4 regions of the Citrobacter sp. KH_055_1 genome follow, and region 3 is predicted to be linked to each of the others. Evidence: predicted binding sites of a transcription regulator. Region 3 holds the regulator's gene; each other region holds the start of a gene.

Region 1 (8,067 bases), 1.2 Mb from region 3:
AAATGCCAGCGTAACCAACTGACGTAAAGACCGGGGGAAAACAGACCAGCGCTTCAAGGCGTTACTCTCAACGAAAAGGGATAGGACGATGCTAACTGAGGGGAACGCCAGATACAACAAAGCCGGGAATGACCCGGCTTTGTTATGGAATAAGGCGGTGCCTAACTCGACGTTTCGCCCGGAGTTTGATATGCGCAAGGCAAATATCAGAAGTTGGACGGCAGGCACCTTGTTGTGCGTCATTCGAAGTTTATGTAGCGCGTCCCGAAGGGGCTGACATAAGAAGGTGAATGAGCCACTGCTTAGTATTATGCAGCAAGCGTGCCAATATTCAAAACATTATATTAACACAATGATAAATATACAAAATATATTCATTTAATCGATGAATGGTTTTGGCTGTTTTTTGCGCCATGTGTCGCTAATTAGCAACACCTGTAGCACTTAAAAACAAAACATTTATAAATCAATTAATTAAATGTCTCTTTTTGACGACACCACCCTACCATCGATGTCGGGAATTCCCGACACTTTAATTTTGCGGCGCAAACACTGAGTTTATTGCCAGATGGCGGCGTAAACGCCTTATCCAGCCTACAACCGCTCTACCCCGTAGGCCTGATAAGCGCAGCGCCATCAGGCAGTATCGCGCACATTGCCAGATGACGGCGTAAACGCCTTATCCGACCTACAACATAAAAAAAGCCCCTCACGTGGAGGGGCCTTGAACATCACACGATCGTGTTAGCCGAGTTGTTTACGCGCGTTACGGAAGATGCGCATCCACGGGCTGTCCTCGCCCCAGTTTTCCGGGTGCCAGGAGTTGCTCACCGTGCGGAACACACGTTCCGGATGTGGCATCATGATCGTTACGCGGCCATTTTCGGTGGTCACCGCCGTGATCCCGTTTGGCGAACCGTTCGGGTTAGCCGGATAGGTTTCGGTGACCTTGCCAAAGTTGTCGACGAAACGTAACGCCACCAAACCTTTACTTTCCAGTGCCGCCAAATGCGCATCATCACGGACTTCCACACGCCCTTCACCGTGAGAAACGGCAATCGGCATCATGGAACCCACCATACCCTGCAGCAACAGCGACGGGCTTTGCGTTACTTCTACCAGGCTAAAGCGCGCTTCAAAGCGATCGGAGTGGTTACGCACAAAACGTGGCCACAGGTCGCTACCCGGGATCAGTTCACGCAGATTAGACATCATCTGACAGCCGTTACACACCCCGAGCGCCAGCGTCTGCGGGCGATGGAAGAAGGTTTCAAACTCATCACGCACGCGGTTGTTGAATAGAATGGATTTCGCCCAACCTTCACCGGCACCTAATACGTCACCGTAAGAGAAGCCACCACAGGCCACCAGCGCCTGGAAATTCCCCAGACCAATGCGCCCGCCCAGCAGATCGCTCATGTGAACGTCGATGGCGTCAAAGCCAGCACGGTGGAACGCCGCAGCCATTTCAACGTGAGAGTTAACGCCCTGCTCGCGCAGCACGGCCACTTTGGGGCGTGCGCCGGTGGCGATGTACGGGGCTGCAACGTCTTCGTTAATATCAAACGACAGTTTTACGTTAAGACCGGGATCGGCATCGTTGGCTTTGGCGTCATGCTCCTGATCGGCACATTCCGGGTTGTCGCGCAGACGCTGCATCTGCCAGGTGGTTTCTGCCCACCACATACGAAGCGTGGAGCGGCTTTCGCTGAACACCGTCTGACCGTTGGCAGTAATCACAAAACGGTCGCTGGCTTCAGCCTGGCCAACATAGTGAACGCAGTCGCCGAGGCCATGCTGTGCCAGCAGCGCTTCTACCGCCTCACGATCCGCCGCGCGAACCTGAATCACCGCACCTAACTCTTCGTTAAACAGTGCCGCCAGGCGGTCATCGCCGAGCGTGCTGATATCCGCCTGAATACCGCAGTGACCGGTAAAGGCCATTTCCGCCAGCGTCACCAGCAGACCACCGTCAGAACGGTCGTGGTAGGCCAACAGCTTACGCGCAGCAACCAGCGCCTGCATGGCATCATAGAAGCCTTTCAGCTGCGCAACGTTGCGGACATCCGCCGGTTTGTCGCCCAGTTGGCGATAGACCTGCGCCAGTGCAGTCGCACCCAACGCGTTATGACCCAGACCGAGGTCAATCAGCAGCAGGGCGTTGTCTTCGGTTGAGAGTTCAGGGGTGATGGTATGACGGACATCTTCCACACGGGCAAACGCGGTGATCACCAGCGACAGCGGCGAGGTCATTTCACGCTGTTCGTTGCCTTCCTGCCAGCGGGTTTTCATCGACATGGAGTCTTTACCCACCGGGATAGTCAGGCCAAGCGCCGGGCATAGCTCTTCCCCTACCGCTTTGACCGCTTCGTACAACCCAGCATCTTCGCCAGGGTGGCCGGCTGCCGCCATCCAGTTTGCGGAGAGCTTGATACGTTTGATATCGCCAATCTGCGTCGCCGCAATGTTGGTCAGCGCTTCCCCCACTGCCAGACGGGCAGAGGCAGAGAAGTCCAGCAGCGCAACCGGCGCACGCTCACCGAGAGACATCGCTTCACCATAATAGCTATCCAGGCTGGCGGTGGTCACTGCGCAGTTCGCCACCGGGATCTGCCACGGCCCGACCATTTGGTCGCGCGCTACCATGCCGGTGACGGTACGGTCGCCGATGGTTACGAGGAACGTTTTTTCTGCGACGGCAGGCAGGTGCAGCACGCGGTTGACCGCATCGCCCAGCGTAATCTGCTCACGCGCAAGCTGCTCGCCCTTCGCTTTCAGCGTTTGCACATTACGGGTCATTTTTGGTGTTTTGCCCAGCAGCACATCGAGCGGCAGGTCGATCGGCTGATTATCGAAATGACGGTCATTCATCGAAAGATGCTGCTCTTCGGTGGCCTCACCGATTACCGCATACGGTGCGCGCTCGCGCTTACACAGTTCGTCAAACAGGGGCAACTGATCTGCAGCAACCGCCAGGACGTAACGCTCCTGAGATTCGTTACACCAGATCTCCAGCGGGCTCATGCCTGGCTCATCACTTAAGATATCGCGCAGCTCAAACTTACCGCCGCGTCCACCGTCACTGACCAGCTCAGGCATCGCATTAGACAGACCGCCCGCACCCACGTCGTGGATGAACAGAATCGGGTTCGCATCCCCCATCTGCCAGCAGCGGTCGATCACTTCCTGACAGCGACGTTCCATTTCTGGGTTGTCGCGCTGTACGGAAGCAAAATCCAGATCGGCATCGGACTGGCCGGAGGCCATTGAAGACGCCGCCCCGCCGCCAAGCCCGATGTTCATTGCCGGACCACCGAGGACGATCAGTTTTGCACCGACGACGATCTCGCCTTTCTGCACGTGATCGGCGCGAATGTTGCCGATCCCACCGGCCAGCATGATGGGTTTGTGATAGCCGCGCAGCTCTTCACCGTTGTGGCTATTCACTTTTTCTTCATAGGTACGGAAATAGCCGGTCAACGCCGGGCGACCGAATTCGTTGTTAAACGCCGCGCCGCCCAGCGGGCCGTCAGTCATGATATCCAGTGCGGTAACGATCCGATCCGGCTTGCCGAAATCTTCTTCCCACGGCTGTTCAAAGCCCGGAATACGCAGGTTGGACACGGAGAAACCCACCAGCCCAGCTTTCGGCTTCGCGCCACGCCCGGTCGCACCCTCGTCGCGGATTTCACCGCCGGAGCCAGTTGCTGCGCCCGGCCATGGAGAGATAGCGGTCGGGTGGTTGTGGGTTTCGACCTTCATCAGGATATGCGCAGGCTCCTGATGGAAATCATAACGACCGGTTTGATGGTCGGCGAAGTAGCGCCCGACCTCAGAGCCTTCCATCACTGCCGCGTTGTCTTTATAGGCAGACAAGACGTGATCCGGCGTGGTTTCGAAGGTGTTTTTAATCATCTTGAACAGCGACTTCGGCTGCGGTTTACCGTCGATTACCCAGTCGGCGTTAAAAATTTTATGGCGGCAGTGCTCAGAGTTGGCCTGCGCAAACATGTACAGCTCGATGTCGTTCGGGTTGCGTCCCAGTTTGATAAACGCATCCTGTAAATAGTCGATTTCATCGTCTGCCAGCGCCAGACCCAAACGCAGGTTCGCGTCGATCAGCGCCTGGCGACCTGTACCCAGCAGGTCAACGCTAGAAACCGGCGCCGGTTGGTGATGAGCAAACAACGCTTGTGCATCGTCCAGCGCAGAGAAAACCGTTTCCATCATGCGGTCGTGTAACACGGCAGCCACTTCCTGCCACTGTTCAGCGCTTAGCGTGGAGGCTTCAACATAGTAGGCAACACCACGTTCCAGACGGCTAATCTGTTGCAAGCCGCAGTTATGGGCAATATCAGTCGCTTTAGAAGACCAGGGGGAGATGGTTCCCGGGCGAGGCGTAACCAGCAGCAGCTTGCCTTCAGGGACGTGGCTGCTGAGACTCGGACCGTATTGCAACAAGCGTGCAAGTTGCGCATGCTCATCCTCGTTTAACGGGGCATTCAGGTCAGCAAAATGGACATACTCGGCGTAAATAGTGTGAACCTGAAGATTGGCCGCCTGAAAACGCGCCAGCAATTTGTTAATACGGAATGCAGACAGTGCAGGCGAACCACGCAGAATTTCCATCATAAGTCTCTCGTCTTCGAAGCGCCTGAGGCGCTTATAAGTGTGCGCAAGGGGGGAAACGGGCGTCATTATAAAGAATCTGCCGCGCCGACGAAACCGTTTGCGTCGAAATAAAATCACAACCGTCAGTTATCCTCAAATGCTGCCCCCCTGCTGAAGGAGTTGCCAACTGACGCAAGTTTAAGCAAAATGCCGCTCATTGATGATGAATTCACTTCTTAATCGCGAGCATAGCAGGCTGAAACAACGCACGGTTCAGAGAATTAACTAATTGAAAAAATTAAAGATTAATTATCTGTTTATCGGCATTTTGACGTTGCTGCTGGCAGCGGCCTTGTGGCCATCCATTCCTTGGTTCGGTAAAGCCGACAATCGTATCGCCGCCATTCAATCGCGGGGAGAGCTGCGCGTCAGTACCATTGACTCTCCGTTAACGCATTCCACTCTTACCGGGAAACGCTTCGGGCTGGATTATGAGCTGGCCCAACAGTTCGCCCGTTATTTAGGCGTGAAGTTAAAAATCACCGTGCGCCAGAATATCAGCCAGCTTTTTGACGACCTCGACAACGGCAAGGCCGATCTGCTCGCCGCCGGTCTGGTCTATAACAGCGAACGGGTCAAAAATTACCAGCCAGGCCCCACCTACTACTCGGTTTCCCAGCAACTGGTGTATCGGGTCGGGCAATATCGTCCACGCACCCTGGCCAACGTGACAGATAAACAGTTGACTATCGCCCCCGGGCACGTGGTGGTGAATGACCTGCAACACCTGAAAGAAACAAAATTTCCTGAGCTGAGCTGGAAGATCGATGATAAAAAGGGCACCACGGAACTGCTCGATGATGTCATCAACGGCAAGCTGGACTACACCATTGCCGATTCCGTAGCGATAAGTCTGTATCAGCGCGTACACCCTGAACTGGCCGTCGCACTGGATGTCTCTGACGAACAACCGGTGACCTGGTTTAGCCCGCTGGACGATGACAATACACTTTCCGCCGCCCTGCTGGATTTCTTTAACACCATCAATGAAGACGGGTTACTGGCGCGGCTGGAAGAAAAATATCTCGGGCATGGCAATGATTTTGACTATGTTGATACCCGCACGTTTTTACGGGCGGTCGACAGCGTATTGCCTGATCTCAAGCCGCTGTTTGAGAAATATGCGCAAGAGATAGACTGGCGATTGCTGGCGGCCATCTCTTATCAGGAATCGCACTGGGATGCGCAGGCCACCTCGCCGACCGGCGTACGTGGTCTGATGATGCTGACCAAAAATACCGCCCAGAGTCTGGGATTAACGGACCGAACCGACGCCGAGCAAAGCATCAGCGGGGGCGCTCGCTATCTGCAAGATATGATGAGTAAAGTTCCGGATACCGTCCCCGAGGGCGAACGGATCTGGTTTGCGCTTGCCGCCTATAATATGGGGTATGCGCATATGCTGGACGCCCGCGCGCTGACGGTAAAAACCAAAGGTAACCCGGACAGTTGGGCCGACGTAAAACAGCGCTTGCCGCTGCTCAGCCAAAAGCCCTGGTACAAAAAACTGACCTATGGCTATGCACGCGGCCACGAAGCCTATGCCTACGTAGAGAATATCCGTAAGTATCAGATAAGTCTGGTGGGATATCTGCAGGAGAAAGAAAAGCAGGCGATCGAAACGCAGCAACTGGCGCAGGATTATCCGGCGGTTTCGCCCGCAGAGTTGTTAGGGAAAGAGAAATTTCCGCTCTCAGCGTTTCTCTCGCAAACCTCGTCGAACTATCTGACTCACACCCCTTCACTGCTGTTTTCCCCGCAGAAGAAGGAGGAAAAGTAGTGGCATGCTCATGCCGGATGGCGGATGGCGGCTTAAAAGCCTTATCCGGCCTACCGCTGTAATCACTCCGTGACGGACTTTTTCAGGGCTTTAATTTCCTGACGACGCATACGGAAGAAGTCACTGAGCAGCGTGGCGCATTCATCACGCAATATGCCTTCTGTCACCTCAACCCGGTGATTCATGCCCGGATGATGCAGTACATCCATTAACGAACCCGCGGCCCCCGTTTTCGCATCACGCGCACCAAATACCACCCGACCGATACGGCTGTGTACCATTGCACCCGCACACATCACGCATGGCTCAAGGGTGACGTACAGTGTGGCATCCAGTAAACGGTAATTTTGCAGGACCAGCCCGCCCTGACGCAGCGCCATGATTTCAGCATGAGCGGTGGGATCGTGATGACCAATCGGCCGATTCCAGCCTTCGCCAATCACACGATTGTTATGCACCAGAACCGCGCCCACCGGAACCTCACGCTCATCCCAGGCGCGCTTTGCTAGCGTTAACGCATGACGCATCCAGTATTCGTGGCTAAATTCAACATCAGACAAAGGCAGAACTCCAGTAATCAAAGCGGGCGCATTATACACAGACGCTATCGTTTACTCTATTCGAGTTGCTGCAGCTCTCCACGCGGCGTGACGCGCCAACGATGCTGGCAGAACGAAAGCAGCGGATTGTCCTGCTTACTGTCGCTGTAGCCGCTATACAGCGCCAGCGGGGCGCCAATCTGGCGTTCCAGTTGGGTGACTTTCTCATGGCCAAGGCAGCGTAAAGGCAGCACCCAGCCACCGTAACCGCGCGCCATTTGACTGGCGATAAGATTCACCCGAGGCAGCCACGGGGTGTCAAAGTAAACCTGCTCGACCAGCGACTGCGGGGAACCGGTGATCAGCCAAATATCCGCATCAGAGCTTAACAGATAGGTGGTCAGGCGCTGCTGCACCAGCGGAAACGCCGTCACGTGATGGCGAAACCAACGCACAAAATCAGCTTGGTGGGCTTTAAGGCGTGCTTCTCGCCGACCAAAAGTGCATCCCCACAGGAGCAAACTCATTGGCCAACGGGCGGCGCGCCCTTTGATCAACATCGCCACCGCGATAATCGGTAACAGCGGCAGTACAAGCAGCGCATTCAACGGTTGGCGGCGCAGCAGATAACGCAGAAAACTACCGAACATATCCTGCTGGTGTAACGTACCGTCCAAATCAAAAAAGACAACGCGACGCTCGTGATTGGTCAAACCTTAGTCCTCTGGATCGTTGAACCCCAATAGCCAGGTAAACAAGAACCCGGCGATAACCGCTACCAGATAGCCTAACAGATAGAACATCACTTTTCCGGCAACAATCGTCAGCGCCAGCGGTAATCCCGAGATACCAAAGGTGATAACCGTCGCCACTTTCCAGTAGCTGATCAGCGCCCCACCGACCGCACCACCGAGGCAAGCGCCGATAAACGGTTTACCCAGCGGCAGCGTTACGCCAAAAATCAACGGCTCGCCAATGCCCAGTAACCCGACCGGCAGCGCGCCTTTGATCACTTTTTTCAGTCGTGCGTTACGGGTTTTCATCAGAACAGCAATTGCGGCGCCAATCTGACCGACC
Region 2 (8,067 bases), 500 kb from region 3:
GATGGCAGCGGCATCCAACTGTTCAACGTTGAGCTGCCACTGTTTTGCGCTTTGCGCCACGTTAGATAAGAACGTGGAATCTGCCGGGCCGAGGTTGACAACGCCAGAACGGACAAACACAGGTTCTTCATTATGCTGGGCGAGTTCATCCCACAATGTCTGCGCACGCAGGACCAACGGAACGTATTTTTCACCTTCGCCATAGGCATGACGAATTAAGCGTGTATCGCCGTGATGGCTACCCTGTTGGTGCGGCGGCATATGTGCATCGATCATCAGTACATTCAGACCGGCGCGCGTGGCATAGTATCCGGCGGCGGCGCCTACGGAACCGCTGCCAATAATGATTAAGTCGTATTTCATCCGCTTCTCTCTGCAATCGCGATAGTAGCAGGGTAAATAACTGACCCGCATTATTCAACTATCAAATAAGAAAGGCACCGTTAAGGTGCCTTTTGAAGGTTGGGTGCATCAGATTTAATGACGCTGATACTCATTAGCGGGGAAATCACCTGATTCAATTTTGGCGATTCCGGCTTCTAATATTGAAATAAATTGCCTGGCAACATCAGTGGTTAACCAGAGCGTTTGACCAACTTCAGTCCCATTTGGGTCTGGACGATTCGGGGTCTGGTAGTGCAAACGCAGCATCAGCGCATCATAGCTATCAACGGTGCTGATGTCCCATCCTACAAGCGGATGAGTCTGAATGACTTCATTATTCTTTTCCATCATGCCCCCTAATTCGTGTTACTAGACAACGGTTTTCGAGGTTCAATGCGTTTTTTTCTGAAGCAAGTTCAGTATATCAATAAATAAGGGTATTCACTGAAAATTTAAAGAGAACAGGGCATGATTTTTTTGTTTTAAGTGTTATCTGAACGATAAACCGGCATGTCATTCATATTTTTTTAGCATGTTGTGCAGTTATTTTGTGGTTTTGACTAAAAGATAATCAGCATGTAAATAAACATTAACTGTTTTGTTGAGAGAGATTGCTCGAAATCTTTATGATACGGGAAAATAAAAAAAGCCGGGGCGACCCGGCAAAAAAACATCACTGCATATCATTTTTTATTCATTAATGAACCAGTCATCCGCGCTTTCCCATGTCTCTTGCAGGATCTCGCTGATGCGTTCTTTGTCCTCTTTTGTCGCGCCAATGACCGATAGATTGTTTGTGCCGGCATAACGAACGGTGACGTTACCGTCGTTATCCGGAAAATGATGGTGAATACGACGGGAGAGTTCACCTGACAACGCGTCAATGGCGCCAGCAGGCAAAGGTGAAGTTTTGGCAATAGTGACTTCAATACGCATAATAGCCCCCTGTTGAATATACTGGTTATTTATACAGTTAACTTCGCCAGTTGACAACAGGTTGCGACTTTTTTTTAGCGTTTCACTGACCAGCGTACGGTTTCACCGCCGAGGAAAGGCACCAGCGTGTCTCCCTCCAGAGCGATACTTTCCGGTATCTGCTGCTCTTCTTTAACCAGTTCAATAAAGGTGTCGTTAACCGGCAGTCCGTAGAAGCGAGGACCGTTAAGCGAGCAGAAGGCCTCGAAATGGGCCAGGGCGTTCATCTCTTCGAAGACGGTGGCATAACTGGCGAGTGCGGTAGGGGCATTAAAACACCCCGCGCAGCCGCAGCTGGATTCTTTACGATGACGCGCATGCGGCGCCGAGTCAGTGCCGAGGAACGCCCGGCTGAAACCACTGGCGACCAGTTCACGCAGCGCCTGCTGGTGGATGTTTCGCTTGAGAATAGGCAGGCAATACAGATGCGGACGAATGCCCCCGACCAGCATATGGTTACGGTTAAACATCAAATGCTGCGGGGTAATGGTCGCTGCCAGCAGATCATTGCCGTCACGCACGTAGTCGGCGGCGTCTTTAGTGGTGATATGTTCAAACACCACTTTCAGCGCGGTCAGACGCGACCGCAATGGCTCCATCACCGTGTCAATAAAGCGTGCTTCGCGATCGAATATATCAATCTCCGCATGCGTGACTTCACCGTGCACCAGCAAAGGCATGCCGAGTTTTTCCATCCGTTCCAGAACCGGCATGATGGCATCAATAGAGGTCACGCCGTGAGTAGAGTTGGTGGTGGCGTTAGCCGGGTAGAGTTTGGCGGCGGTGAAAACACCTTCGTTGAACCCGCGCTCCAGTTCGTTGGGATCCAGCGTGTCCGTCAGATAGCAGGTCATTAACGGGGTGAAATCGTGTCCGGCAGGTACGGCGTCCAGTATACGCTGACGGTAAGCGATGGCTGCGTCAACAGTAGTGACGGGCTGTGCCAGGTTCGGCATGACAATTGCGCGTCCATAAATTTCACTGGTATAGGGCACGACAGTTTTCAACATGTCGCCATCGCGAAAGTGAAGATGCCAGTCGTCTGGGCGGCGGATCTTTAATACCTGGGATGGTGCAGTCATCAATATGCTCCGGCTGAGGATAGTCTTTTTTGCCGGAAACAAAGGATAAGCGGAAACGTTTTCGTTTGCACGAAAAAAAGGGCGCTGATGCGCCCTTTGGTGTGTTAATCGGTGAACGGGATGATGATTTCACCCGGTTTTACTTCAATTCCTTTTGCCAGCTTTTTCGCCAGCGCTTCGCCTTCACTGCTGTCTTCACGCAGGACGTATGCCGGTTGCTGGTTGAAATAATTGCGCAGCGACTGGTTTAAATATGGCATCAGGGTTTGCAAAACCGACTGCATTTTTTCTGGCGTGACGGTCGCATCAACCACTTCCATCTCTTGCAGATAAATCGCGCCTTTTTCTTTATTGAACACCGGTAATGCTTTTAACTTCAGCTTCATTGTCGCTTTCTGGCTGCCAAATAGTGAGTTCATGTCCAGGTTGGCATCGCCGGTCAGGGTCACTTTATTGGGTTCTTCACGACCGATCTGGCTGGTCAGATTGCTCAGCACGATGTGGGCTTCAGCAACGCCGGGCAAACCGATATCTTTCGAAAAATTATTATGCTTTGCCAGCGCCTGGTTAATTTCTTGCTCGCTTACCGTGTATTGTGTGAGTTGATTACAACCAACCAACAGGCCGCTGACAATGAGTGCAGCAGCAAAAAAAAACTTTTTCATGGGGTTCCTCAACATGATGCTTATGGCGTAATCGTGACACAAAGCAGCATCCAGTACCAGCGCCCCGGACACCAGCAGAAAAAACTGAAAAGGTGTCCGGGCTGAGGGTTACGCGTCAGGCATCAGGCTCCAGCATTCCACGCGTCGTGCGTTTGTGGCTGAACTGCCAGCCCAGCGCCAGGAAGGTGATAATGCCGATAACACCCAGCATCATCCACGGTAACTCGGGCTGCGACAGTGCCTTACCCATATCAAACAGCCAGCCGCCGCCGATGTAGCCTATGGCGCCGCCGATGGCGAGTCCCAGCCGACTAAAGCCCATATAGCTCCCCCGGGCCCGTGCGCTCGCCAGCGAGGCGCTGAGCGTTTCACGTGCTGGCTCAGCAATAATGGAGCCGATATAGAACGTGCAGATCAGGGTGAAGAGCTGCTGTAGGTTTCCGACCAACCCAATAGGCATCATGCTGAGTGACATGATTAACAGACCGGCCATCAGACGGTGTTCAAGGCGAAAACGTTTTTCGCTCCAGCGGGCAATCGGGTAGAGCAACGTTAACGAGAGGCACGCCTCGATGGCATACATCCATTTGACGGCCGCCGGGGATCCTGCAATGTCGTTAACCATAATCGGCAGCATCAGCATCACCTGGACTGCCAGCATGTAGTAACCTGCCAGCGTCAGCACGTAAGTGACAAATCGCTTGTCACGCATCACGTGGTTCATCCCTTCACGCACCGGAATTTTCACTGTCGATAGTTTCCACGCAGGAAGCAACCAGGCGTTAAAGGCGGCGCACAGGATGAAGATAATGGCCCCGGTGGCGCAGACCAGCCTGAAGTCATACTGTAACAGCCAGCTTCCCAGTAATGCCCCAATGACCGCCCCGGCGCTGTCCTGCATCATCAGGATGGAGAAGAAGCGTCCGCGCTTTTCCGGGCGGATCAGTTTGACCACCAGCGCCGAACGGGGGGGATCGAACAGCGTGCCGCCCAGCCCGGAGAGAAAACAGGAAAACCACAGAAGCCAGGGTTCATGGGCGATTCCCATCGTCGCAAACCCGGCGGCGCGCATCAGCATGCCGGTGACAATCATCGGTTTTGCGCCAAAACGGTCGGCAATGGCCCCGCCAAAAATTCCCAAACCCTGCTGAATAAATTGACGTAACCCGAGCGCGATGCCGACCATCACGGCGGCCCAACCCATTTGGTCGACGAAACGAATCGAGATCAGCGGGAAGACGACGAAGAAGCCCAGCACGACCAGCATATTATCGATAAGCAGGAAATATTTACCCAGGTTCCTCGCCTGCGAGACTTGCGACATTTCCCCTCCAGGGAAAAACTCGTCACTCTGTTTAGAGTTTTAACGGTAAGCCTGTCTATTCTGCGGGGTTGTCTGACCTTTTCCCACCCTCGGCGGGACAATATTTTTTTATCAAAAGTCGGTCTTGATAGAGAGTTTTCATCAAAATGTGTGAATAATTCAAGAAATGGTGTTTTGCTCTTTTCATCGGGCATATTTGTACAGGTATAGTATCGCGAATAGCGTATTGAAAACGGTGCGGGAAGGAGTAGGTATAGAATGTTTGGCTATCGCAGTAACGTGCCAAAAGTGCGCTTAACCACGGACCGCCTGGTCGTGCGTTTAGTGCATGAGCGTGATGCCTGGCGTCTGGCAGATTATTACGCAGAGAATCGTCATTTCTTAAAGCCATGGGAGCCTATTCGCGATGAAAGCCACTGCTATCCCTCTGGCTGGCAGGCGCGTCTGAGTATGATCACCGAGTTTCATAAACAAGGCTCTGCCTATTACTTTGCGCTGCTCGACCCGGAAGAGAAAGAGATTATCGGTGTTGCAAATTTCTCCAACGTTGTGCGTGGATCGTTTCACGCCTGCTATCTCGGCTATTCCATTGCGCAAAAGTGGCAAGGGCAGGGATTGATGTATGAGGCATTGGTTGCAGCCATTCGCTATATGCAGCGTACGCAGCATATTCATCGCATTATGGCGAACTATATGCCACACAATAAACGTAGCGGCGATTTGCTGGCGCGGCTTGGATTTGAAAAAGAAGGTTATGCCAAAGACTATCTGCTGATAGATGGGCAGTGGCGCGATCATGTGCTGACGGCGTTAACAACATCAGAATGGACCCCCGGTCGCTAAGTTTCAGCTGTATTGGCTGATGAATGGAGAAGACGATGAAATATGAATTAACCGCTACCGAAGCACGCGTGATTGGCTGTTTGCTGGAAAAACAGGTGACTACGCCGGAACAATATCCGCTCTCCGTGAATGGTGTCGTGACCGCCTGTAACCAAAAAACCAATCGTGAACCGGTGATGAATCTGTCGGAATCGGAGGTGCAGGATCAGCTCGATAATCTGGTGAAACGCCATTTCTTGCGTACGGTGAGCGGATTCGGCAATCGTGTGACCAAGTACGAACAGCGCTTCTGCAATTCAGAGTTTGGTAACCTTAAGCTCAGCGCCGGTGAGGTGGCCTTGATCACCACGCTGTTACTGCGCGGTGCGCAGACGCCGGGCGAACTGCGTAGTCGCGCATCCCGCATGTATGAATTCAGCGATGTGGCGGAAGTGGAGTCAACACTGGAACAGCTGGCCACCCGCGAAGATGGTCCTTACGTGGTCCGTCTGGCGCGTGAACCGGGAAAACGCGAAAGCCGCTATATGCATCTGTTCTGTGGCGACGTCGATCTGACGATGGTGACAACCGCCGATGAGCCTCAGGCGGCATCCAGCGATTTGCAGGCGCGCGTTGAGGTGCTGGAAAGCGAAGTCGCTGAGTTAAAACAGCGGCTCGAATCCTTGCTGGCGCATCTGGGAGAGTAACGTGAAAAAACTTCGTATCGGTGTCGTCGGGTTGGGCGGCATCGCGCAAAAGGCCTGGCTACCCGTGTTGGGCGCCGCTGCGGACTGGACGTTACAGGGGGCCTGGTCACCTTCGCGTGAGAAAGCAGAACGGATTTGTGCAGCCTGGCGCATGCCGTATGTTGATTCATTACAAAACCTGGCGGCAACCTGTGATGCGGTTTTCGTACACTCCAGTACTGCGACGCACCATGCGGTAGTCAGCGAATTGCTTCATGCCGGGGTCCACGTTTGCGTGGATAAACCGCTGGCGGAAAACCTGCGTGATGCGGAACAACTGGTGGAGCTGGCGGCGCGAAAAAAACTGACGTTGATGGTCGGATTTAACCGCCGGTTTGCGCCGCTGTATCGCGAGTTAAAGTCGCAGTTAAGCCAGCCAGCCTCCATCCGCATGGATAAGCATCGCAGCGATAGCGTCGGGCCACACGATCTGCGTTTTACGCTGCTGGATGACTATCTGCATGTGGTGGACACCGCGCTGTGGCTGGCAGGGGGAAAGGCACAGCTAAATAGCGGCACGCTGTTAACCAACGAGTCCGGAGCAATGCTGTATGCAGAACACCATTTCTGCGTCGACCGGCTGCAGATAACGACCAGTATGCATCGCCGTGCGGGCAGTCAGCGCGAGAGCGTGCAGGCGGTTATCGACGGTGGGTTAATTGATATCACGGATATGCGTGAATGGCGTGAGGAGCGCGGACACGGTGTCGTTCAGCAACCGATACCCGGCTGGCAAACGACGCTGGAGCAGAGAGGCTTTACCGGATGTGCGCGCCATTTTATTGAATGCGTGCAAAATCAGACAGTTCCTGAGACAGCGGGTGAGCAGGCTATTCTGGCGCAGCGCGTGGTGGAAAAGCTGTGGCGGGATGCGATGGACGAATAACCCCCTGTAACATCTGGCGGTAGTAATTCAGCATAATCCAGGTACTATACCCAAAATAATTCGAGTTGCAGGCAGGCGGCAAGGGAGTGAATCCCGTTAGCTTACTCAGGTAAGTGATTCGGGTGAGCGAGCGCAGCCAACGCACATGCAGCTTGAAGTATGACGGGTATATATGCCCACTCAAAATAACACCTCTTTTCAACCATAGGCTGGCTTGTAGGCCTGATAAGACGCTGCGGCGTCGCCATCAGGCACAGTGACATTGCCGGATGGCGATGTTGGTTATACGGGGTTTTGCCTCAGAGTCTGGAATACAACATAGATGAATTTATTAAAGTCACTGGCAGCCGTCAGCTCAATGACGATGTTCTCACGCGTGCTGGGTTTTGCGCGTGATGCGATCGTCGCCAGAATCTTTGGTGCAGGGATGGCGACCGATGCCTTTTTTGTGGCCTTCAAACTTCCTAACCTGCTGCGTCGAATTTTTGCTGAAGGCGCATTTTCTCAGGCATTTGTCCCTATTCTGGCTGAATACAAAAGTAAGCAGGGCGAAGACGCCACCCGCGTGTTTGTTTCCTACGTGTCTGGCTTGCTGACGCTGGCGTTGGCCGTTGTGACGGTTGCCGGGATGTTTGCCGCGCCGTGGGTGATCATGGTCACCGCGCCAGGCTTTGCCGATACTGCTGACAAATTTACGCTGACTACCCAGCTGTTGCAGATAACCTTTCCTTATATTCTGTTGATTTCGCTGGCCTCGTTGGCGGGTGCGATTCTGAATACCTGGAACCGTTTCTCTATTCCGGCGTTTGCGCCGACGTTTCTCAACATCAGCATGATCGGTTTTGCGCTGTTTGCCGCGCCGTATTTTAATCCGCCGGTGCTGGCGCTGGCGTGGGCCGTGACCGTCGGTGGTGTGCTGCAACTGGTATATCAACTTCCGCACTTGAAGAAAATTGGCATGCTGGTGCTGCCGCGCGTGAATTTTCGTGATGCGGGCGCGATGCGCGTAGTGAAGCAGATGGGGCCGGCGATCCTCGGCGTTTCCGTCAGCCAGATTTCCCTGATTATCAACACGATTTTCGCGTCATTTCTGGCTTCAGGTTCGGTTTCCTGGATGTACTACGCTGACCGTTTGATGGAGTTCCCGTCAGGTGTTCTGGGCGTCGCGCTGGGCACTATTCTG
Region 3 (8,067 bases):
ATATCACGCATTGAGCGCGCACGTTTAACGTAGGACAACATGGCGAGAAACATCACCCAGTACACCGCCGCAGTGGCAACGCCGCAGCCTACGCCGCCGAGTTCTGGCATGCCAAAATGCCCATAGATGAAAATGTAGTTAACCGGGATGTTGACCAACAGGCCGAGAAACCCCATCACCATCGCCGGTTTGGTTTTGGCCAGACCTTCACACTGGTTACGAGCTACCTGGAAGAATAAATAGCCAGGCGCGCCCCACAACAGCGCGCGCAGGTAGCCGACGGCTTTATCGGCCAGCGCCGGATCGATATTATCCATGGAGCGGATAATGTATCCCGCATTCCAGAGCACCACCATAATGAGCACAGATACGCTGCCCGCCAGCCAGAAACCCTGGCGTATTTGATGAGCAATGCGGTCGCGGCGACCCGATCCGTTAAGTTGCGCGATGACTGGCGTCAATGCCAGCAGGAGTCCGTGACCAAATAAGATGGCCGGGAGCCAAATGGAGGTCCCGATAGCGACGGCAGCCATGTCCGTCGCGCTGTATCCACCCGCCATGACGGTATCGACGAACCCCATTGCGGTTTGGGCGATTTGCGCAAGAATCACCGGAATTGCCAGAGCTAATAACTGACGCGCTTCGATTACATACTTTTGCACGTTTACACCATTATATTGTTGTTATTTGAGAGACTAAAAAAGCCGCCTGAGAGGGCAGCAAGAAGAAAATACAGGGGAAATTGCAGTCTATTGTAGCGAGGAATACGTAATTCTCCAGTGAAAAAACAGGTGGGGGCGGTGCATTGCTGGCAACCGCAATTTTCACCTGCTATTGTGCACAACAGATATGTCTTAATTACGTTCAGGAGTTAGAGGTATGTTTACGGGTATTGTGCAGGGCACCGCGAAACTGGTGTCTATTGATGAGAAACCAAATTTTCGTACGCATGTAGTGGAGTTACCTGAATACATGCTGGATGGCCTGGAGACGGGTGCATCAGTTGCACACAATGGTTGTTGTCTGACGGTGACCGACATTAACGGCAATCACATCAGCTTTGACCTGATGAAAGAAACGCTGCGTATTACCAATCTGGGCGAGCTTAAAGTGGGCGATCGGGTCAACGTAGAGCGCGCGGCAAAATTCAGCGATGAGATCGGCGGGCATTTAATGTCAGGCCATATTATGACTACCGCTGAGATATCAAAAATTCTGACCTCAGAAAATAATCGTCAGATCTGGTTTAAGGTGCAGGATGCGTCGTTGATGAAATATATCCTGTACAAAGGATTTATCGGCATTGATGGTATCAGCCTGACGGTTGGCGAAGTAACACCGACGCGTTTTTGCGTGCATTTGATCCCGGAAACGCTGGAGCGTACGACGCTTGGTAAGAAAAAACTGGGGGCTCGGGTCAACATCGAAATCGACCCACAAACGCAGGCGGTCGTGGATACCGTTGAGCGCGTGCTGGCGGCAAAAGAAAGTGCAGTAAATCACGTCACCGGCGAAGTCTAAGCCGGCGCGTTTCCAGGCCCCCGTTGAAGGCGGGGGCGAGAATGACTAGCGTGGAACGCGCAGACCGTGTTCTACGCCACGTGAGAATACCACCTGCCAGAGCTGAATATCACGGGCGCGAAATGCGCCGGCACAGGCGTTGAGGTAGTAGCTGAACATACGTTTAAAGCGCTCGGTGTAGTGATCGGTGATTTCAGGCCAGGTTGCCATAAAGCGCGTATGCCAGGCCATCAGTGTAGTATCGTAATCGGCGCCAAAGTTGTGCCAGTCTTCCATAACAAAATGCGGCTCGCTGGCTTTCGCAATCTGGCGCACGGACGGCAAGCAACCATTCGGGAAAATATACTTATTGATCCACGGATCGACGTTATTGTCGGTTTTTCTGGATCCAATGCTGTGGAGCAAAAACAGACCCTCTGGTTTTAAATTGCGATCGACAACATCAAAATAGGTGTTGTAGTTTTTTGGACCCACATGCTCAAACATGCCAACGGAGACAATGCGGTCGAAACGATCGTGCAGGTCGCGGTAATCCTCAAGCAAAATAGTGACATCCAGCCCTTCACACCGTGTTTGTGCCAGTTTCTGCTGTTCGGCAGAAATGGTCACCCCCACGACGCTGACGCCGTAATGGGCGGCCATAAACTGGGACAAGCCTCCCCAGCCGCAGCCAATGTCCAGCACGCGCATCCCCGGTTTGAGCTGTAATTTTTCGGCGATCATATTGAGCTTCGCCTGTTGGGCTGACTCCAGGGTCGTGGCGTCCTTCCAGTAGGCACAGGAATATTGCATGTAGGGATCAAGCATGCGGGTGAAGAGATCGTTGCCTAAATCGTAGTGTTCTTTTCCGACAACCCACGCGCGTTTTTTATTCTGTAAATTGAACAGGCGCGCGGCGGCGATTCGCAGCGTGTCTTTAAAGTGGCGGGGGAGTTGGTCTTCAAGGCCGGCACGTAAAACCTGAGTAAAAAACATGTCCAGCCGATCGCATTCCCACCAGCCATCCATATAACTTTCACCTAAACCCAGCGAACCTTCCTGTAAAACTCGCTTGTAAAAATCGGGGTTGTTAACGCGAATATCTGCCGGTGCAGTACCATTAATGGTAATGCCCGCACGGTTTAATAATTCACTGGTGATTCGATACCAGTCATCATCTGGTACGCTGACGTCTTCTATACACGATGAACTCATAGCTTCTCCATCACAGGTCGGTGATCAGAACCTTAAAACAGCGTAGACGCTTTTTTGGGCTTTGTGAGAAATCTCACGGAATGAATCCGCGAATCTGTTTTCCGACGTAGAACAGAGGAAGGGAGAACCCCTTACCGAAAAGGCCATCCGTGGTTAAGCGGGAACATGCGTGTTCCCGTTAACACATAAAAATTATCGTTTTTGTAACAACTGGAAATCAGTATAGGCCTGAATTTTTGTGGGTTCAATCAAAAAATATTAGCCCGCTAATTAATTATTCAAGCGCTATGAATGTGATTCGCCAGGCGCAGCAGTAGAAACCTCATCAGCGTGAGAGCGACATTCTTTCTGCGACTGCATTTTGTACCCCAGCGCGGCCAGCAACACCGTAGACAGCATGACGCCGGTGGTGGTGAATAGCGGCGTGCTGATCAACCACGACACAACCAGACTTGCCAGGAAGCATAAGCCCAGTTGCAGCGTATTCTGCAGGGCTGCGGCACGTCCTGTTGCCTGTGGGAAGGGACGCAAAGCCTGAGCAACGACAATCGGATAGATAGCACCGTTCGCTATTGCCATCACGCAGAATGGGATCAGGATTTCGGCTAGCGCAACGTGGTGAATAAAGCCGACCGCCCAGGTAGCGATAACGCTCACTGCATACAGAATGAGCAGCCACGGCAGTAATTGACGACCTTCCCATTTTTGCAGGGCGGCACGACAGCCGTATCCGCCGATCAAAAAGGCGATGGTTTGCGGCACATAGCTCAGGCCAATGACGGCCGGGCTATAGCCCATCTCGCTCAGGATAAATGGCGAACCGGTCAGCCACGCGAAAAAGCTCGCGGAACAGGCCGCATAAATCAGCACGTTGCCGCGGTAGGTTCTGGAGCGCAACAGGGTGGCAAAGGTGAGCTTATCCTGGCTATCGTCACGCGCTTTAGCCGTGGGCTTCAGGCGCAGGGCCGGCAGCATCAGGATCAGGGTGATGGCAAACAGGGTGGCAAAGATAGCCTGCCAGGAAAAATGCATCAGGATCCAACTGCCTAATAATGGCGCGAGCGCGGGAGATAACCCGACCAGCGGCATAATGGTGGCAAAGATACGGTTCACTTTTTGCGAGGGATAATAATCAGCAACCAGCGCCTGCCATATAACCGACGCCGCACAGACGCCCACAGCCTGGATAAAGCGCAACACCAGCAAGCCGGTGGCGTTTTCGACCCAAAGCATGCCAAGACTGCTCAGCGCGAAGATGGAGAGGCCCAGTAGCAAAATAGGCTTGCGGCCATAATGGTCGGAGAGTGGCCCCCACAGAAGTTGCGCGATGGCAAAACCCGCCAAGAACAGGCTAAGGCTGGCGCTGACGGCTGATGCTGGGGTTTGCAAATCGGACTGAATAGCCGCAAATGCTGGCAAATACATATCCGTTGCCAGAAAACCGAGCACGCTAAGACCTGCCAGCCAGACTAAAAACCCTTTTCCAGGTTGCATCATTATTTCTCTTTATAAGCAATAGAACAGTGCCGCTGAGTGTAGTGAGTGAAATTCTTGCTGTGAAACGCTAATATTTGCTTATTGATTTCAAATTTTTTGCAGGCAGAGTATGTGGTCAGAATATTCCCTTGAAGTGGTGGATGCAGTCGCACGCAACGGCAGCTTTAGTTCTGCCGCCCAGGAGTTGCACCGCGTGCCTTCGGCGGTGAGCTATACCGTGCGTCAACTGGAGGAGTGGCTGGCTGTGCCTCTTTTCGAACGTCGCCATCGGGATGTGGAATTAACCCCCGCCGGGGCGTGTTTTTTAAAAGAAGGGCGCTCTGTTATCAAAAAAATGCAGATCACTCGCCAACAATGTCAGCAAATTGCCAACGGCTGGCGTGGGCAACTGGCGATTGCCGTCGATAATATTGTCAGGCCGGAACGGACCCGACAGATGATTGTGGATTTCTACCGTCATTTTGATGATGTGGAGTTAATCGTTTTTCAGGAGGTGTTTAACGGCGTCTGGGATGCGTTATCGGACGGGCGCGTGGAGTTGGCGATTGGCGCGACGCAGGCTATTCCGGTAGGGGGGCGCTATACGTTTCGCGATATGGGAATGTTGAGCTGGAACTGCGTGGTGGCAAGTCATCATCCGCTGGCGTCGATGCCGGGACCGCTCAGTGACGATACGTTGCGCAACTGGCCGTCGCTGGTACGAGAAGACACCTCCCGTACGTTGCCAAAACGTATTACCTGGCTACTGGATAACCAAAAAAGGGTGGTAGTGCCTGACTGGGAGTCATCTGCCACCTGTTTATCGGCTGGACTCTGTGTTGGGATGGTGCCAACGCATTTTTCCAAACCGTGGATCGACAGCGGAAAATGGGTTGCACTACAGCTTGAAAATCCCTTTCCTGATGCCGCGTGTTGCCTGACCTGGCAGCAAAACGATACGTCACCCGCACTGAGATGGCTGCTGGACTATTTAGGGGACAGTGAAACGTTGAATAAAGAGTGGCTGCGGGAGCCAGAGTAAGGCTCCCGCACAACAGATTATCGACGATAATCGCGGAACGGACCATCGGCCACGGAGCGACGTTCTACCAGGCGCGGGTGCACCTCAATAGACTGTGACTCTTCGCGTTTATTCACGATACGGTCTAACAGCATGTTAAAGGCCGTTTCACCGAGCGAATCTTTTGGCTGATGAATGGTGGTTAATGCCGGGGTGAAGAAGCGGGCGTTACGCACGTTGTCGTAACCAATCAGCGACACATCTTGCGGGACGCGCAGGCCCATCTCGTCAGCGGCGCAAAGCGCGCCCATCGCCATGATATCACCACCACAGAAGACGGCGGTCGGGCGGTGCGACTGGGAGAGGATCTGCTGCATGGCGCGATACCCGGATTCAGGCTCAAAATCGCCCTGGACAATCCAGTTGTCAGGCACTTTAATCAGCGCTTCTTCCATCGCCTTCATAAAGCCCGCCAGGCGTCCGGCGCCGGTGTTACGCTCCATAGGTCCTGGGATCACACCAATCTCGCGATGACCGCGTTCAACCAGATAACGGCCTGCCATATAACCGCCTTCAAAGGCGTTATCGATGACCGTATCGGTAAAATCGGCTTTGGCTTCGCCCCAATCCATCACCACCATCGGAATATGGCGATATTCTTCGAGCATGGAAAGCAGAGGTTCCGGGTATTCAGAACACATCACCAGCAGACCATCTACGCGCTTCTGCGCCATCATGGAGAGGTAGGCCTGCTGTTTCTCGAGGCTGTTCCACGCGTTGCCCAGAATCAGCGTATAGCCTTTCTGGAAGCAGTTTTTCTCAACGGCTTCGATGATTTCCGCAAAGTAGGCGGCTTCGCTGCTGGTCGCCAACAAGCCAATCGATTTAGTGTGATTCACCTTCAGACTGCGTGCCACCGCGCTTGGGGAATAATGTAGTTCTTTAATTGCTGCCCAGACGGCATTGCGCGTTTCTTCCGCGACAAAGCGTGTTTTGTTAATTACGTGTGATACGGTTGTAGTGGAAACGTTTGCTCGCTTCGCTACATCTTTAATTGTTGCCATTACATCTCACTCCAGACCATATCCTAAGTTCCTGAGAATACTCCAGGTAAACGTTTGCCTTCACACACCCTTCGCGCAACATCAGGGTTGCGGTACGCCAGGAAAACGACACGGAACGTCAGGAAGGGGTCAATGGCCGGTACGCTAATCAAGTAAGCGTGGAATTTTGTCTGATCTTTACGAAAAGGGGAAGAGTTAAAAGCATTTATCAATATAAATCGTGAGAGATTTTTACCTTCAAGTGTGCAAAAATGCGCAATATCACTTTTTGTGTGGGAATAAAAAGGAGAAAACTTGATGAGCACCGATCTGAAATTTTCGTTAGTCACCACCATTATTGTTCTGGGTTTGATTGTTGCCAGTGGTTTAACCGCCGCGCTGCATTGATGTATCGCCGAGGGAGAGCTATCTCCCTCATCCCGCCAACCCGTCCCCCCACTGCTATTGTTTGCAAATAAGCAAAAGTCTTTTGCATTTTTGTTAACTTTATTATTTTTGCGATCAATGTCATGCTTTTGACTCTTATTCTGTGTCGTGCCACGGCTCGACGTTACGGAGTCGCTGTATGAAAATAAATTATCCACTACTGGCGCTGGCGATAGGGGCGTTTGGTATCGGCACGACAGAGTTTTCTCCGATGGGGTTATTACCCGTCATCGCTAAAGGCGTCGATGTCTCGATTCCGGCGGCAGGGATGCTAATTAGCGCCTATGCGGTAGGGGTGATGGTCGGTGCACCGTTAATGACCTTATTGCTTTCTCATCGCGGGCGCCGCAATGCGCTGATTTTTCTGATGGCGATTTTTACGCTCGGCAACGTGCTGTCGGCGTTATCTCCCGATTACACTACTCTGATGCTGTCGCGTATTCTGACCAGTCTTAACCATGGGGCCTTTTTTGGTCTCGGCTCGGTTGTAGCGGCAAGCGTGGTGCCAAAGCACAAACAGGCCAGCGCTGTCGCCACCATGTTTATGGGACTCACCATCGCCAATATTGGTGGCGTTCCTGCAGCGACCTGGCTGGGTGAAACCATCGGCTGGCGCATGTCCTTTATGGCAACGGCGGGTCTGGGGGTTATCTCGATGGTCAGCCTGTTCTTCTCGTTGCCGAAAGGCGGAGCAGGGGAGCGCCCGAACGTGCGCAGAGAGCTGGCGGTGCTCATGCGCCCGCAGGTGGTGTCAGCGTTGCTGACTACTGTGCTGGGCGCCGGTGCGATGTTCACGCTCTATACCTATATTTCACCGGTGCTACATAGCATCACCCATGCCACGCCTGCCTTTGTAACCGGAATGCTGGTGCTGATTGGCGTCGGGTTCTCAATCGGTAACTATCTGGGCGGCAAGCTGGCGGACCGCTCAGTCAACGGCACGCTGAAAGGCTTCTTACTGCTATTGATGGTGATTATGCTGGCAATCCCGTTACTGGCGCGTAGTGAATTGGGTGCAGCCATCAGCATGGTAGTCTGGGGCGCGGCAACCTTTGCGGTAGTTCCGCCGTTACAGATGCGTGTGATGCGCGTTGCCAGCGACGCGCCGGGCTTATCATCCTCGGTCAACATTGGTGCGTTTAATCTGGGGAATGCGCTAGGTGCGGCGGCGGGTGGCGCAGTGATATCGGGTGGTTTAGGTTACAGTTTTGTCCCGGTGATGGGGGCAATTGTGGCTGGGATGGCGTTGCTACTGGTCTTTGTCTCCGCGAGAAAACAGCCTGACGAGGCCTGCAGCGTCACGAACTAACGCTAAAACGCAGAAGGGAGTCCCTTCTGCGTTATCATTTTTATGCTGCGAAGTTT
Region 4 (8,067 bases), 940 kb from region 3:
GTTGCATGGCCCGTTGGATCAGCCAACGCTGAAAAGGCTGGTACATTTAGTGTATGATGTGCGCCGCGACGATGCGCCGCTGCGTAAAGTCGCTGGAATTCCGGGTGAGTTTGATAAACTGCGTAAAAATTACCTTGAGCGCCGTGAATGGTCGTCTTTGTACGTCATGTGTGACGACGCCGCTGCCGCTACCTTGTTGTGTAAGCTGGGTTTTAACGCCGTTCATCACCCGGCACATTAATGTCTTCTTAATGCTCCCTGTCGAATAATACGACAGGGACGCTTACGTATTTCTGGAGTAAATCACCATGTCTGAAGGCTGGAATATTGCCATTCTGGGCGCAACGGGCGCCGTAGGCGAAGCCCTGCTCGACACGCTGGCGGAACGCCAGTTCCCGGTCGGTGAGATCTATGCGCTGGCTCGTAATGAAAGCGCGGGTGAGCACCTGCGTTTTAACGGTAAATCAATCATTGTCCAGGACGTCGCTGACTTTGACTGGACTCAAGCGCAGCTGGCCTTTTTTGTTGCGGGCGTGGAAGCCACCGCAGCTTGGGTAGAAGAAGCCACCAATGCGGGTTGCCTGGTGATTGACAGCAGCGGTTTGTTTGCGCTTGAGCCGGACGTCCCGCTGGTGGTACCGGACGTGAACCCGTTCGTACTGGCAGATTACCGCAACCGCAACGTGATTGCGGTCCCTGGCAGCCTGACCAGCCAACTGTTGTCTGCATTGAAACCGTTGATTGACGACGGTGGCCTTTCGCGTATTACGGTGACCAATATTATTTCAGCTTCCGCTCATGGCAAAAAAGCGGTAGATGCGCTGGCCGGGCAAAGTGCGAAACTGCTCAACGGTATTCCGATTGATGACGACGATTTCTTTGGCCGTCAACTGGCGTTCAACATGCTGCCGTTGCTGCCAGACCGCGAAGGCAGTGTGCGTGAAGAGCGTCGTATCGTTGATGAAGTGCGTAAAATCATGCAGGACGAGGGGCTGATGATCTCCGCCAGCATCGTACAGTCGCCGGTGTTCTACGGTCATGCGCAAATGGTGAGCTTTGAAGCATTACGTCCGCTGGCAGCAGAAGAAGCGCGCGATGCGTTTGAGCGCGGTGAGGACATTGTGCTGTCGGAAGCGACCGATTTCCCAACCCAGGTCAGCGATGCGTCGGGTAGCCCACATCTTTCGGTAGGCTGCGTGCACAATGATTACGGTATGCCAGAACAGGTACAGTTTTGGTCTGTAGCAGACAACGTACGCTTTGGCGGCGCGTTGATGGCGGTGAAAATCGCTGAAAAACTGGTGCAGGAGTATATGTACTAATGTCTGACCTGCAACAGCTGCCCGTCCATAAAATTGCGCTGGGTATTGAGTATGATGGCAGCAAATATTATGGCTGGCAGCGCCAGAACGAAGTTCGCAGCGTTCAGGAAAAGCTGGAAAAAGCACTTTCGCAGGTCGCCAATGAACGCATCACGGTATTTTGTGCCGGGCGTACCGATGCTGGCGTTCATGGTACGGGCCAGGTGGTGCACTTTGAGACCACCGCGCAACGTAAAGATGCGGCATGGACGCTGGGGGTAAATGCGAATTTACCTGGTGACATTGCCGTGCGTTGGGTGAAAGCTGTACCGGATGATTTTCATGCGCGGTTTAGCGCCACGGCGCGCCGCTACCGTTATATCATCTACAATCATCGGTTGCGCCCAGCAGTTCTGGGTAAAGGCGTGACGCATTACTATGAGCCGTTGGATGCTGAACGTATGCATCGCGCGGCCCAATGCCTGATTGGGGAGAATGATTTCACCTCGTTTCGGGCAGTGCAGTGCCAGTCGCGCACACCGTGGCGTAACGTGATGCACATTAACGTGACGCGTCATGGTCCTTATGTGGTGGTAGATATTAAAGCGAATGCCTTTGTACATCATATGGTCAGGAATATTGTTGGCAGCCTGATGGAAGTAGGTGCCCACAACCAGCCGGAGAGCTGGATAGCAGAACTGTTAGCGGCGAAGGACAGAACGCTGGCAGCGGCAACGGCGAAAGCGGAAGGTTTGTATCTGGTGGCGGTAGATTACCCCGACCGGTTTGACCTGCCAAAACCGCCGATGGGCCCGCTATTTCTGGCGGACTAATTTGAGTCGTATAAAGGCATACTATGGAACTGATTTACTTTCTTATTGATTTTATCCTGCACATTGATGTGCACCTGGCGGAGTTGGTCGCAGAATACGGTGTCTGGGTATATGCCATTCTGTTTCTGATCCTGTTCTGTGAAACCGGACTGGTGGTTACGCCGTTTCTGCCGGGAGATTCGCTGCTGTTTGTCGCAGGCGCGCTTTCTGCATTGCCCACTAATGATTTAAATGTCCATCTGATGGTGGCGTTAATGATCGTGGCGGCAATAGTGGGCGATGCGGTGAACTACACCATCGGTCGGGTGTTCGGCGAAAGGCTGTTCAGCAATCCGAACTCGAAAATTTTCCGTCGCAGCTATCTGGATAAAACCCACGCGTTCTATGAGCGTCATGGCGGTAAAACCATTATTCTGGCGCGTTTTGTCCCTATCGTACGCACATTTGCACCGTTTGTTGCCGGTATGGGACACATGTCCTACCGTCATTTTGCACTGTTTAACGTAGCGGGCGCGCTGCTGTGGGTATTACTGTTCACCTACGCAGGCTATCTGTTTGGCGATCTGCCGGTGGTGCAGGAAAACCTGAAATTATTGATTGTGGCGATTATCGTCCTCTCCGTATTGCCTGGTGTTATCGAAGTGATTCGTCACAAACGCGCAGCATCAAGGGCGCAAAAATAGAAAGTAACTCAGCGGTTCGACCACTTTTTTGTCCAAAGTTTCGGGCTGTTATGTTTTAATGTGCAACATTCATGGTCTGTTGGGGGCAAAAATGGCATTATGCGCCCCTTATAACAAAGCTGACTAAGGTTCAGGCAGAAAGGTCACCAATGAGCTGGATTGAACGAATTAAAAGCAATATTACTCCCACCCGCAAGGCAAGCATTCCTGAAGGGGTGTGGACCAAGTGTGATAGCTGCGGTCAGGTATTATACCGTGCTGAGCTGGAACGTAATCTTGAGGTCTGTCCGAAGTGTGACCATCATATGCGCATGTCGGCGCGCAATCGCCTGCATAGCCTGTTAGATGAAGGTTCTCTTGTGGAGTTGGGTAGCGAGCTTGAGCCGAAAGACCTGCTGAAGTTTCGTGACTCCAAGAAGTACAAAGACAGACTGGCTTCTGCGCAGAAAGAAACCGGCGAAAAAGATGCGCTGGTAGTAATGAAAGGCACGCTTCACGGTATGCCGGTCGTTGCAGCCGCATTCGAGTTCGCGTTTATGGGCGGCTCCATGGGTTCTGTGGTTGGCGCACGTTTTGTTCGTGCCGTTGAGCAGGCGCTGGAAGACAATTGTCCGCTGATCTGCTTCTCCGCTTCCGGCGGGGCGCGCATGCAGGAAGCGCTGATGTCGCTGATGCAGATGGCTAAAACCTCTGCGGCGCTGGCAAAAATGCAGGAACGCGGTTTACCGTATATCTCTGTACTGACTGACCCAACCATGGGCGGTGTTTCCGCAAGTTTCGCGATGCTGGGCGACCTCAACATTGCTGAACCGAAAGCACTGATTGGCTTTGCCGGTCCACGTGTTATCGAGCAAACCGTACGTGAAAAACTGCCGCCGGGATTCCAGCGCAGTGAATTCCTGATTGAAAAAGGCGCTATCGATATGATCGTCCGCCGTCCGGAAATGCGCCTGAAACTGGCGAGCGTTCTGGCGAAGCTGATGAATCTTCCGGCGCCGAATCCGGATGAGCCGACTGAAGGCGTAGTGGTACCTCCGGTACCCGATCAGGAATCAGAGGCCTGATAACGGACTCTATGGATTTCGCGTCGCAGGAAGACGGTGAGTGATTCCCGATGAGCTTACACCGCTAAGTGATTCGGGGGAGCGAGCACAGCCAACGCGCCTGCAACGTGAAAGACGACGAGTAGAAAAGGGCAGGCCGGTTGGCGCTGCCCTTTTGCTTTTATTAACGTGACGAATTGACAGGCATCATGGACAATAAACGTATTCCCCAAGCCGCGTCGCCCCTGGCGTCGTGGCTTTCTTATCTGGAAAACCTGCACAGTAAAACCATCGATCTCGGCCTCGAGCGCGTCAGCCAGGTTGCACGAAATCTGGGTGTGCTGAAACCCGCGCCGTTTGTTTTCACGGTGGCAGGCACCAACGGTAAGGGTACAACCTGCCGTACGCTGGAATCCGTACTGACCGCGGCGGGATATAAAGTCGGGGTATACAGTTCTCCTCATCTGGTGCGCTACACGGAACGCGTTCGCGTGCAGGGGCGTGAACTCGCGGAATCTGCCCATACTGCCTCGTTTGCCGAGATTGAAGCCGCACGCGGTGATATTTCGCTGAGCTATTTTGAATACGGTACGCTGTCGGCGCTGTGGTTGTTTAAGCAGGCTAAGCTTGATGTGGTGATTCTGGAAGTCGGCCTGGGCGGGCGTCTTGATGCTACCAATATCGTTGATGCTGATGTCGCCGTAGTCACCAGTATTGCACTTGACCATACTGACTGGCTGGGGCCGGATCGCGAAAGCATTGGTCGTGAGAAGGCCGGGATCTTCCGCGCTGAAAAACCGGCTATTGTCGGTGAACCGGAAATGCCTTACACCATTGCCGATGTGGCACAAGAGACCGGGGCTATTTTGCAGCGCTGTGGCGTTGACTGGCGCTATGTGGTGACGGAAAGCGACTGGTCCTTTACCGACAGTCACGGTACGCTGACGCATCTTCCGTTACCTCAGGTGCCGCAACCGAATGCCGCCACGGCGTTGGCTGCGCTACGGGCAAGCGGACTTGATGTTAGCGAGCAAGCGATTCGTGAGGGGATTGAGCAGGCCATTTTACCAGGGCGTTTCCAGATTGTGAGCGAATCGCCGCGCGTTATTTTTGATGTCGCACATAACCCTCATGCAGCAGAATATCTGACCGGGCGTCTGAAAAAGTTAGTGAAAAACGGGCGCGTGCTTGCGGTTATCGGTATGCTACATGATAAAGACATTGCCGGTACGCTGGCCTGGCTGAAAAGTGTGGTAAACGCGTGGTATTGTGCGCCCCTGGAAGGGCCGCGAGGCGCGACGGCAGAACAACTGCTGGAACATCTGGGAACAGGTGAGGCCTATGATAGCGTGGCGCAGGCATGGCGTGCGGCGTTGGCAGATGCAAAACCAGAAGATACCGTGTTGGTGTGTGGATCGTTTCACACTGTCGCACATGTCATGGAAGTGATAGACGTGGGGAGAAGCGGTGGCGAGTAAGTTTCAGAATCGATTAGTCGGCACAATTGTGCTGGTTGCGCTCGGGGTGATTGTGCTTCCCGGGCTGCTTGACGGGCAGAAAAAACATTATCAGGATGAGTTCGCGGCCATTCCGTTGGTGCCAAAACCTGGTGACCGCGATGAACCGGATATGATGCCTGCTGCCACGCAGGCGCTGCCGACGCAGCCGCCGGAAGGTGCAGCAGAAGAGGTGCGTGCGGGCGATGCTGCCGCGCCGTCGTTGGATCCGTCGCGCCTGCCGGTGGCTAACGGCGCGGAGTTTGATCCTATTCCTGCGCCGGTCGAGCAACCTAAACCTAAACCGAAGCCACAACCTGTTGTTGCGACGCCAGTGCCAACACCGGCCGCCCCTGCACCTGCACCGAAACCGGTTGTCGCAGAAGCGCCGGCACCGACCGGCAAAGCGTATGTTGTGCAACTGGGTGCGCTGAAAAATGCGGACAAGGTCAATGAGATCGTGGGTAAACTTCGCGGTGCGGGTTTCCGGGTATTTACTTCCCCGTCCACGCCGGTACAGGGTAAAATAACCCGTATTCTCGTTGGGCCTGACGCCTCCAGAGATAAGCTGAAAAATTCGCTTGGCGAACTGCAGAAGATCTCCGGCTTGAGTGGGGTCGTGATGGGGTATACCCCTAATTAAGGGGACGTTGCCTGATGGCGCTGCGCTCTACGGCGCTACGCTTAGGTAGGCCGGATAAGGTGTTTACACCGCCATCCGGCAGTGCCCAAAGAGGCAAAAAGTTAGATGGCGTTGAAGATTTTTTCAGCGCCATTTTTATTTACGCGTGGAAAGGAAATCCCTACGCAAACGTTTTCTTTTTCTGTTAGAATGCGCCCCGAACAGGACGACAGGGCGTAAAATCGTGGGACATATATGGTCTGGATTGATTACGCCATTATCGCGGTGATTGGTTTTTCCTGTCTGGTTAGCCTGATCCGTGGCTTTGTTCGTGAAGCATTATCGTTGGTGACTTGGGGTTGTGCTTTCTTTGTCGCCAGCCATTACTACACTTACCTGTCTGTCTGGTTTACGGGCTTTGAAGACGAACTGGTTCGAAATGGGATTGCTATCGCGATACTGTTTATCGCGACACTTATCGTCGGCGCTATCGTTAACTTTGTGATAGGCCAACTGGTGGAGAAAACAGGTCTGTCGGGTACCGACAGGGTGTTGGGGATCTGCTTCGGTGCTTTGCGCGGAGCGTTGATCGTCGCCGCCATACTGTTCTTTCTCGATACGTTTACCGGTGTGTCGAAAAGTGAAGACTGGAGTAAGTCGCAGCTGATCCCGCAGTTCAGTTTCATCATCAGATGGTTCTTTGACTATCTGCAAAGCTCGTCAAGTTTCTTGCCCAAAGTATAAATTTTGGGTCGTTGCTGAACGAGGAAAAGACGTATGTGCGGTATTGTCGGTATCGCCGGTGTTATGCCGGTAAACCAGTCGATTTATGACGCGTTAACGGTGCTCCAGCATCGTGGCCAGGATGCCGCTGGCATCATCACCATTGATGCCAACAACTGCTTCCGCTTGCGAAAAGCGAACGGCATGGTGAGCGACATTTTTGAAGCTCGCCATATGCAGCGTTTGCAGGGCAATATGGGCATCGGTCATGTGCGTTATCCAACTGCTGGCAGCTCCAGCGCCTCCGAAGCTCAACCTTTTTATGTCAACTCACCGTACGGGATCACGCTTGCCCACAACGGCAACCTGACCAACGCCCATGAGCTGCGTAAAAAGCTGTTTGAAGAAAAGCGCCGCCACATCAACACCACTTCCGATTCAGAAATCCTGCTGAATATTTTCGCCAGTGAGCTGGATAACTTCCGCCACTACCCGCTGGAAGCGGACAATATTTTTGCCGCGATCGCCGCGACGAACCGCCAGATCCGTGGTGCCTATGCCTGTGTAGCGATGATTATCGGCCACGGTATGGTTGCCTTCCGCGACCCTAACGGTATCCGTCCGTTGGTGCTGGGTAAACGCGATATTGGTGATGGCCGCACCGAGTATATGGTGGCTTCTGAAAGCGTGGCGCTGGATACCCTTGGCTTTGAATTTCTGCGCGACGTTGCGCCGGGTGAAGCGGTCTATATCACTGAAAAAGGCAACTTGTTTACCCGTCAGTGTGCGGATAATCCGGTCAGCAATCCGTGCCTGTTTGAGTACGTTTACTTTGCGCGTCCTGATTCGTTCATCGACAAGATTTCCGTCTACAGCGCCCGCGTGAATATGGGCACCAAGCTTGGCGAAAAAATTGCTCGTGAGTGGGAAGATCTGGACATCGATGTGGTGATCCCTATTCCGGAAACCTCGTGCGATATCGCGCTGGAAATTGCCCGGATTCTCGGTAAACCGTACCGTCAGGGCTTTGTGAAAAACCGTTACGTCGGCCGTACCTTTATCATGCCGGGTCAGCAACTGCGTCGTAAATCCGTGCGTCGTAAGCTGAATGCCAACCGTGCTGAATTCCGCGATAAGAACGTGCTGTTGGTAGACGATTCCATCGTGCGCGGGACCACCTCTGAACAAATTATTGAGATGGCGCGTGAAGCCGGGGCGAAGAAAGTGTACCTGGCCTCTGCGGCACCGGAAATACGCTTCCCGAACGTCTATGGTATTGATATGCCCACGGCGACGGAGCTGATCGCTCATGGCCGCGAAGTTGACGAGATCCGCCAAATCATCGGCGCTGACGGTCTTATCTTCC

The links. Region 3 encodes PurR, which represses purine synthesis genes. Its sites were predicted from a motif close to CANGCAAACGTTTGCNTG; they were not measured.
Region 1: the regulator PurR is predicted to act here: its motif matches at 4,719-4,736, upstream of purL (phosphoribosylformylglycinamidine synthase).
Region 2: the regulator PurR is predicted to act here: its motif matches at 2,490-2,507, upstream of pyrC (dihydroorotase).
Region 4: the regulator PurR is predicted to act here: its motif matches at 6,161-6,178, upstream of cvpA (colicin V production protein).

Annotation. Positions count from the first base shown of each region.
Region 1 is NZ_CM174473.1:1,260,987-1,269,053, reverse strand. Features, by position in the region: gene qseE (two component system sensor histidine kinase QseE/GlrK) at 1-57, opposite strand, end outside; gene purL (phosphoribosylformylglycinamidine synthase) at 745-4,632, opposite strand; gene mltF (membrane-bound lytic murein transglycosylase MltF) at 4,901-6,451, shown strand; gene tadA (tRNA adenosine(34) deaminase TadA) at 6,514-6,978, opposite strand; gene yfhb (phosphatidylglycerophosphatase C) at 7,068-7,703, opposite strand; gene AC3ITF_RS05925 (PTS transporter subunit EIIC) at 7,707-8,067, opposite strand, start outside.
Region 2 is NZ_CM174473.1:2,944,209-2,952,275, reverse strand. Features, by position in the region: gene solA (N-methyl-L-tryptophan oxidase) at 1-363, opposite strand, end outside; gene bssS (biofilm formation regulator BssS) at 478-732, opposite strand; gene dinI (DNA damage-inducible protein I) at 1,075-1,320, opposite strand; gene pyrC (dihydroorotase) at 1,395-2,441, opposite strand; gene AC3ITF_RS14045 (lipoprotein) at 2,546-3,106, opposite strand; gene mdtH (multidrug efflux MFS transporter MdtH) at 3,222-4,430, opposite strand; gene rimJ (ribosomal protein S5-alanine N-acetyltransferase) at 4,689-5,273, shown strand; gene AC3ITF_RS14030 (YceH family protein) at 5,309-5,959, shown strand; gene AC3ITF_RS14025 (Gfo/Idh/MocA family protein) at 5,961-6,884, shown strand; gene murJ (murein biosynthesis integral membrane protein MurJ) at 7,207-8,067, shown strand, end outside.
Region 3 is NZ_CM174473.1:2,446,038-2,454,104, reverse strand. Features, by position in the region: gene mdtK (MdtK family multidrug efflux MATE transporter) at 1-662, opposite strand, end outside; gene AC3ITF_RS11435 (riboflavin synthase subunit alpha) at 880-1,521, shown strand; gene cfa (cyclopropane fatty acyl phospholipid synthase) at 1,567-2,715, opposite strand; gene punC (purine nucleoside transporter PunC) at 3,001-4,209, opposite strand; gene punR (DNA-binding transcriptional activator PunR) at 4,322-5,233, shown strand; gene purR (HTH-type transcriptional repressor PurR) at 5,251-6,276, opposite strand; gene cydH (cytochrome bd-I accessory subunit CydH) at 6,574-6,663, shown strand; gene AC3ITF_RS11405 (MFS transporter) at 6,842-8,011, shown strand; gene sodB (superoxide dismutase [Fe]) at 8,052-8,067, opposite strand, start outside.
Region 4 is NZ_CM174473.1:1,508,037-1,516,103, forward strand. Features, by position in the region: gene pdxB (4-phosphoerythronate dehydrogenase PdxB) at 1-241, shown strand, start outside; gene AC3ITF_RS07020 (aspartate-semialdehyde dehydrogenase) at 309-1,322, shown strand; gene truA (tRNA pseudouridine(38-40) synthase TruA) at 1,322-2,134, shown strand; gene AC3ITF_RS07030 (DedA family protein) at 2,158-2,817, shown strand; gene accD (acetyl-CoA carboxylase, carboxyltransferase subunit beta) at 2,967-3,881, shown strand; gene folC (bifunctional tetrahydrofolate synthase/dihydrofolate synthase) at 4,070-5,338, shown strand; gene dedD (cell division protein DedD) at 5,328-5,999, shown strand; gene cvpA (colicin V production protein) at 6,234-6,722, shown strand; gene purF (amidophosphoribosyltransferase) at 6,756-8,067, shown strand, end outside.